One region of the Aeribacillus pallidus genome, then DNA from elsewhere that is predicted to be linked to it. Evidence: riboswitches for the same ligand, from Rfam matches in the RefSeq annotation. Region 1 holds a riboswitch; each other region holds the start of a gene.

What was found. A riboswitch is a leader RNA that binds a small molecule or an ion and turns the genes downstream of it on or off. The one in region 1 is predicted to bind S-adenosylmethionine.
Region 2: linked by a shared signal. The riboswitch ahead of ABES52_RS01370 (2,3-diketo-5-methylthiopentyl-1-phosphate enolase) and the one ahead of ABES52_RS05425 (methionine ABC transporter ATP-binding protein) in region 1 are both predicted to bind S-adenosylmethionine.
Region 3: linked by a shared signal. The riboswitch ahead of ABES52_RS06620 (sugar ABC transporter substrate-binding protein) and the one ahead of ABES52_RS05425 (methionine ABC transporter ATP-binding protein) in region 1 are both predicted to bind S-adenosylmethionine.

The regions. Positions count from the first base shown of each region.
Region 1 is NZ_JBCNBW010000021.1:72,425-74,694, reverse strand. Features, by position in the region: gene ABES52_RS05430 (methionine ABC transporter permease) at 1-366, opposite strand, end outside; gene ABES52_RS05425 (methionine ABC transporter ATP-binding protein) at 344-1,384, opposite strand; SAM riboswitch class I at 1,562-1,682, opposite strand; gene ABES52_RS05420 (SCP2 sterol-binding domain-containing protein) at 1,812-2,153, opposite strand.
Region 2 is NZ_JBCNBW010000005.1:1,851-4,120, forward strand. Features, by position in the region: gene ABES52_RS01370 (2,3-diketo-5-methylthiopentyl-1-phosphate enolase) at 1-837, opposite strand, end outside; SAM riboswitch class I at 910-1,057, opposite strand; gene ABES52_RS01375 (pyridoxal phosphate-dependent aminotransferase) at 1,156-2,270, opposite strand, start outside.
Region 3 is NZ_JBCNBW010000027.1:29,799-32,068, forward strand. Features, by position in the region: partial or broken gene ABES52_RS06620 (sugar ABC transporter substrate-binding protein) at 1-1,029, opposite strand, end outside; SAM riboswitch class I at 1,164-1,328, opposite strand; gene ABES52_RS06625 (thioredoxin domain-containing protein) at 1,385-2,270, opposite strand, start outside.

The sequences.
Region 1 (2,270 bases):
TTTGTCAATTTCCCGAAGGCCAATTTCCACCATTCGCGCGTAAAAGGGTGCGGCACCAATAATTAACGCAGGAAGCGCTGCTTTTTCACCAATAATGGTACCCATTAACCACTTGGTAAAAGGAACCAAAAGCACAATTAAAATGATGAATGGGATGGAACGGAAAATATTTACAAACGCACTTACAAGCCAATGAACGACTTTGTTTTCCCACATATTCCCTTTCGATGTTAGGAACAATAATAGACCAAGCACAATTCCTAACATAAACGTAATGAGAACAGAAATCGATGTCATATAGATGGTTTCGTACGTTGCTTCCCACATTTTTTCCCAATTCACATTAGGAAGCCATTTCTCTACCATTTGCTAGCACCTCCACAATCACCCCTTCTTTTTTGACAAATGCCAGAGCGAAATCAATGTCTTCTTTTTCACCATACATCGACACAATGAGCCAGCCGTGTGACCCCTCTTGCGTACGAGACACGTTTCCTTGGACGATGTTCACATCGATTGCAAATTGCCTCACCAGTTGGGAAATAATCGGTTGTTGTACCGAATCGCCAACAAACTTGAACTTGACTAATACTTCTTTGTCACGTAATGGTAAGAACAAGTCGAGATGTTTGTCTGACCCAAACACAGCTTCTTCTTGCTGGATAAAACGTTTTGTGACTTCTGCTTTCGGGTGTTTAAACACCTCTTGAACAGAGCCGACTTCAACGACCGAACCGTATTCCATGACAGCTACGCGATGACAAATTTTTCGGATGACATGCATCTCATGGGTAATTAACACAATCGTAATTCCAAATTTTTGATTAATGGATTTCAACAATTCTAAAATTGAATCTGTTGTTTTTGGATCTAAGGCAGACGTCGCTTCATCACATAAAAGAACTTTTGGATTATTGGCTAATGCTCTGGCGATACCAACTCGCTGCTTTTGACCACCGCTTAATTGAGAAGGGTACGCCTCTTCTTTTCCTTCCAAACCGACTAATTGAATTAGTTCTTGAACGCGCTTTTCACGTTTTTGCTTCGGAATTTTTGCAATTTCTAAAGGGAAGGCGATGTTTTCTTTTACCGTTCGTGACCACAGTAAATTAAAATGCTGAAATACCATGCCAATCTGTTGCCTTGTCTTTCGTAGAATTGCTCCTTTTATTTTGGAGATTTCTTGTCCATCTACAATCACTTTTCCTGAGGTCGGAACTTCTAATCCATTAAGTAGACGAATCAATGTACTTTTACCGGCTCCGCTGTACCCGATAATGCCGAATATTTCTCCTTCTTGAATAGTTAAACTCACATCTTTCAGTGCTGTTACATCACCCGTCTTAGCAGGAAAGGTTTTCGTGACGTTGTCTATCGTAATCATCGAAGGTCACCCTCTTTAAAATTCTATTATTCTTATCAATTTAATCAGAATTAAAATGAAAACGTAAGCGGGACAATCTTTGTCTCCGCTCCCAACATACCAATAGAAACAAAAAAGTCTTCCTGCTAGATGAGCAGAAAGACTTAAACTAGTACATAGGTGCTAGCTCAATTCTTTCTCTCATCTCTCAAAGCAAACAAGTTGCCTTGTGTGAATTGGCACCATTTCAATCGAGTGAATATCGATTGACGGTTGCCGGGTTTCATCGGGCACATCCCTCCACCTCTCTTGATAAGAGCGAAGAATCGCATTCCTTTATTCAATTAAAACGTCTACGCGTTATATCATCTAATTGATTACGAATTCGATTTTACAATTCGTAACAGCTGATGTCAACAAAAAATTTTTTATTTTATTAATTTTAGTGCTAAATTTGTTGTGTATTCACTTCGAAAAGCCATGCAAATGATTCAAAAAACAGTAGCGCACGGTACGAACCTTTTACTTGAATCTCCCTTTTTTTCATTAGTTGTTGAAGCATTTCTTCACCCCGTACAAGTTTCAACAGAGCAGACGTTGTCCCTTCAATAAGGAGATCGCAATGGTCACCTTCGTCCTTTATCCAACGAATGTTACCATGTTGAAACATAAGGTTCCATCTTTTTTCTTTTTCACTTAAACAAATACGCCATTTTTTATTCTCTAATAGCTTGCGGATATGTTCATATGTCAGTGCTTGTTCAATCATGTACTGAATCCATTGTTCCACACCCTCATCCCCTGTCCGTTTTCTTAACAGAAAACTTCCATAAGAAGAAAATATATCCTGCAAAAAAGTTCCGTCATTTTCTCTTATAATCCGATTGTTTCAGCAACGTATATCTCC
Region 2 (2,270 bases), on a different contig from region 1:
AAGAGAATGGGACAAACCATAAATGAGGGAAGAAGTCAATGCTCCGCTAAAAGCAGGATGTGCCATAATTGGGACGTTCACTTCATCGTCTTCAGTTAGCTGCTGTAAAATATCCAACCCATACGTAAATACATTGAATAACAACACATCTGCCCCTAATTCAGATGCACGTCTCGCCCGGTCAATGATGTCTTTTGTCCGACCAGAAAGATGAACCGCATACCACGTTCGATGTCCTGTTTCTTCATACACATGATTTAGCACCTTCTTCCCTTCAACAATCCGCTGTTCAAAAGGCGTAAGGTCATTTTGGAACAAAATTTCATCATCTTTTACTAAGTCCACACCACCAAGCGCTTGTTCTTTTAGTTGCGACAACAGGTATGGTAAGTCGCGGCCAATCACCCCTTTAAAAATGCTCATCACAAGTGGTCGATCCAATACTTGTAACCCTTCTCGAATTTTCTTGATTCCAAAACGCGGGCCTGGGAATGACGGAAATAATTCATCCGGAAACGATACATCCACTAATTTGATTTCTCCGTCTAATGAAAGCTTCCCAAACACAGTCGTTAAGATGGAAGGAAAATCGGTCGTAATATTAACGATAGGATACCCAATTCGGACATAACCAGTTACTTTTTCTGTCTCTCCTTTCTCAAGTCCAACTTCTTCCACTGAAAGAACTTCACCTTTGTGCTTTTTCAGTTGTTCTTTTTCAAGCAAAGGTAAATTCGTCCAAGAACCAACTGTCATACCAAGTGCAATCTGTTCGGCCTTTTTCAAAAACGAACCGGGCTTTCCCCTCATTTTGTAAGTAGCAATAAGATAGGACATCTTGCTCCTCCTTTTTCAAATCAAATAAAAAAACCTCTTCGATAAGAAGAGGTTGCGTTTCTATCCACCATCTTCTTATCTCTCAGCATAACGCTGCAAGAATTAGCACCGTGCCTTGCGGATGTTACATCCGGCGCCTTAAGCGCCCCACCTCGCGATGGTATTACGGTCGGTTGCCGGGTTTCATCGGGCTCGTCCCTCCACCTACTCTTGATAAGAAATTCTTACGTATTCAATTTTCATATAATTTAAATTAATTCGAATTATGCCATCTCCTAGAAAAATTGTCAATATTTTTTTCACCAATTATCTTAATTGCTACGATTTAAATAAACGGAGTGCATCCATTCGTTCAATGGCTTCCACTAGTCGTTTTTCTTCTGCTAACAGTCCTACACGCACGTACCCTTCCCCATATTGTCCAAATCCAACTCCCGGAGCCACAGCGACATGAGCTTTTTCTAATAACAATTGGAAAAACTCCATAGAAGTATAGCCATTCGGCACATTCAGCCAGGCAAAAAAAGTGCCTTTCGGTTGAGTTACATTCCAGCCAATTTGATGAGCAGCTTCAATCAACGTATTTCTCCGTTTTTCGTACGTTTGTACCAGGTCTCTCACCGCCTGTTGGGAGGAAAGAAGCGCGTGGGCGGCAGCTTCTTGAATCGCACCGAAAAGACTCACATACATATGGTCTTGATATTGCTCAAGAGCTTGAATGACGGAGCGATTGCCAATTGCAAAAGCGACCCGCCAGCCAGCCATATTGTATGTTTTTGACAATGTATAAATTTCAATGCCAACTTCTTTCGCCCCTTCTGCCTGTAAAAAGCTAATCGGCTTTTGTCCATCAAAGCCGATCGCTCCATATGCGAAGTCGTGCACAACACAAATTCGATGCTTTTCCGCTAAGCGTACCGTTTCTTCAAAAAAGCTGAGATCAGCGGTCGCCCCTGTTGGATTGTTCGGATAGTTTAAAAACATGAGTTTTGCTTTTTCAAGTACATGAGGATTTATAAAATCAAATTCCGGTAGAAATTGAGACTCTTCCCGAAGAGGCATCAACTCGTAAGATGCTCTGGCCATCGCTAGTCCAGATAAATAGTCTGGATACCCGGGGTCCGGAAGAAGGGCAATATCGCCAGGGTTTAATAGACAAATAGGTAATTGAACGAGTCCAGCTTTCCCTCCAAAAAGAACAGCCACCTCATGTTTCGGATCGATCTTTACCCCATATTCTTGTTTGTAAAAGGTCGCCACTGCTTCTTTCAAATAATCAAATCCTCGAAAAGGTGCATATTTATGATTCAATGGATTTTGAACCGCTTCTTGCATTTTTTCGACGATATGCGCTGGAGTTGGTAAATCAGGATTCCCTTGGCCTAAATTTATGACATCATGCCCTTGGGCAACCTTTGCGCTTACTTGTTTCA
Region 3 (2,270 bases), on a different contig from region 1:
TCGTCACTGTTTGTTCAGGCAGTTGGTTCCTGTGCACTAAGTAAGGGGTAACGGAGAAAATATCTGGTGTTTCTTCCCCTGCTAACTTTTGATAAGCAAACCGCACTTGAATACGTCCTATTTCGGATGGGTCTGTCGCCGTAGTTGCTACCCATGGAGAATTCGGCTGCTGGATCAATTGTAAATCTTCATCGCTTAAATCGATGCCGTATACTTTAATCTCATCACGTCCAGCTTGTTGGATTGCTTTAACGGCTCCTTTGGCAAACTCATCCCATGTCGCAAATACCGCATCGATGTCTCCTTTATTTGGATACTGTTGTAAAATTGCTTCCATTTGGGCTTGCGTATCTAACGCTGTATTGGCAGATGCCGTACCGAATCGTGCAATTTCTTGAATATTCGGATATCTTTGTTTAAACGCCTCATAGATCACATTCCGTCTTTCCATTGGCGTATAGCCAGCTACCCAAATATAAACGATATTTCCTTTCCCATTTAAGTCTTGAGCTAACGTCCGTAGGGAATTCCACGCCAAACTATAATCATCTTGGTCAATAACCGTTACTCCAGGAAGATTCAAATCATTGTCAAATGCAACCACTGGAATTCCTTTTTCAAGCGCTTTTTTACACCTGCTTCCAAAGCGTCGGCACGACCATGGTCAATTAAAATGGCATCCGCTCCCTGGTTGATGGCAGTATCTAGTAGCGAAGCCATTTTCGTTAAATCGTTATCGGCATTGTAAAATTGCACCTCTCCACCAAATGCTTCCACTTGCTCTTTAATCCCTTGAATATATTGTGAAGTAAAGGTCCCGATCGACAATTGATTGACAGACGCGATTTTGATTGGACGATCAAACACTGCCGGGATTTCGCTTGACGAACTTGTTTTCGTTGTCTTCGTTTCAGAAGTCTTCTCTTCTTCTACTGGTGCACTCACTTGATCTTGTTCGTTTGTACAACCACTTACTAACCAGATAACACTAATAAAGACAAGTAGCCATTTCCATTGAATGTTTTTCATGCTTCACACTCTCTCCCTTTATTTATTTTTTATGTAGAAGTACATAGCTTTTGTTCTTTTCCCAAACCCCCCTTTCAAAATATAAAAATGCCTCTTTCCGAAAGAAAGAGGCATGAAGGACACATTCTTCAAACCTCTTATCTCCCAGGAACTTTTCATATGCTCCTGTTGGATTTAGCACCGTGCCTTCGTGTAATATACACGGCCCCTAAAAATTAGGTGCCCCGCCTCACAGCGGTATTACGGTCGGTTGCTGCGGCTTCATCGGGCCAATTCCCTCCGCCAACTCTCGATAAGAGTGTTCAGCACGCTTATGCAGTTTTTATGAAGATATTACCTTCAATGGGCGAAAGTGTCAATCATTTTTTTCATTTTTTATAAAATATTTTTTTACTTCCTCAACGGTATGAACAGGTTGTTGACAAACAAATTGTTGGCAAATTTGAACGGTCCACTGCTTTGATACGTCTTCTTGTTTTTGAAAAACAGTAAACGGAAGAAAGCTCGTCCGCAACCACTGAAAAAGTTCTTCGTCTTTTCGTTCGTCTTTGCCCGAAACAACTACTTCCTCGCCACCATGACTAAGAGCCATGGCCGTTTGAACGGTACATAAATAACCGGAAGGATAGTGGGTGACTTCGTTAGCTGCTGCTTGTAACAATTGTTTAACCGTGGTGAACATTTGCTCATCATTTGTAAGCTTATATAAACGCCATAACTGATACGATGCGATGCCATTTCCAGATGGAATCGCTCCATCGTACCATTGCTTTTCCCGGACGAGTAGTTGTTCTCCGTTTTCATCAGTAAAATAAAAGCCTCCATTCGGGTCCCAAAAGCGGTTCATCATCTCTCGATACAACTTAAGAGCTTGGTGAAGGTAGGTTGACTGACCTTCAGCTTGGAATAATTCAACATACGCCCACAATAAAAAGGCGTAATCGTCAAGATATGCTTGGTATTTGACTTCTCCATCGCGGTAACGTGCCTTTAAGCCCGATTCGGTCCACAAGTGTTGTTCAATGAATTGAAGCGCACGGTTTGCCATTTGGAGAAAAGTGGCTTCTTTTAATGCGGCACCAGCTTTGGCAAGTGCTGCAATCATGAGACCATTCCATGATGTTAAGACTTTATCATCCACATGCGGATACACACGTTGTTGTCGTCGTTCGAATAAGGTCTTTTTTCCTTGCTGTATAATTTTCTCTACTTGATCGATGGAAATGTTATGATTAGACGCT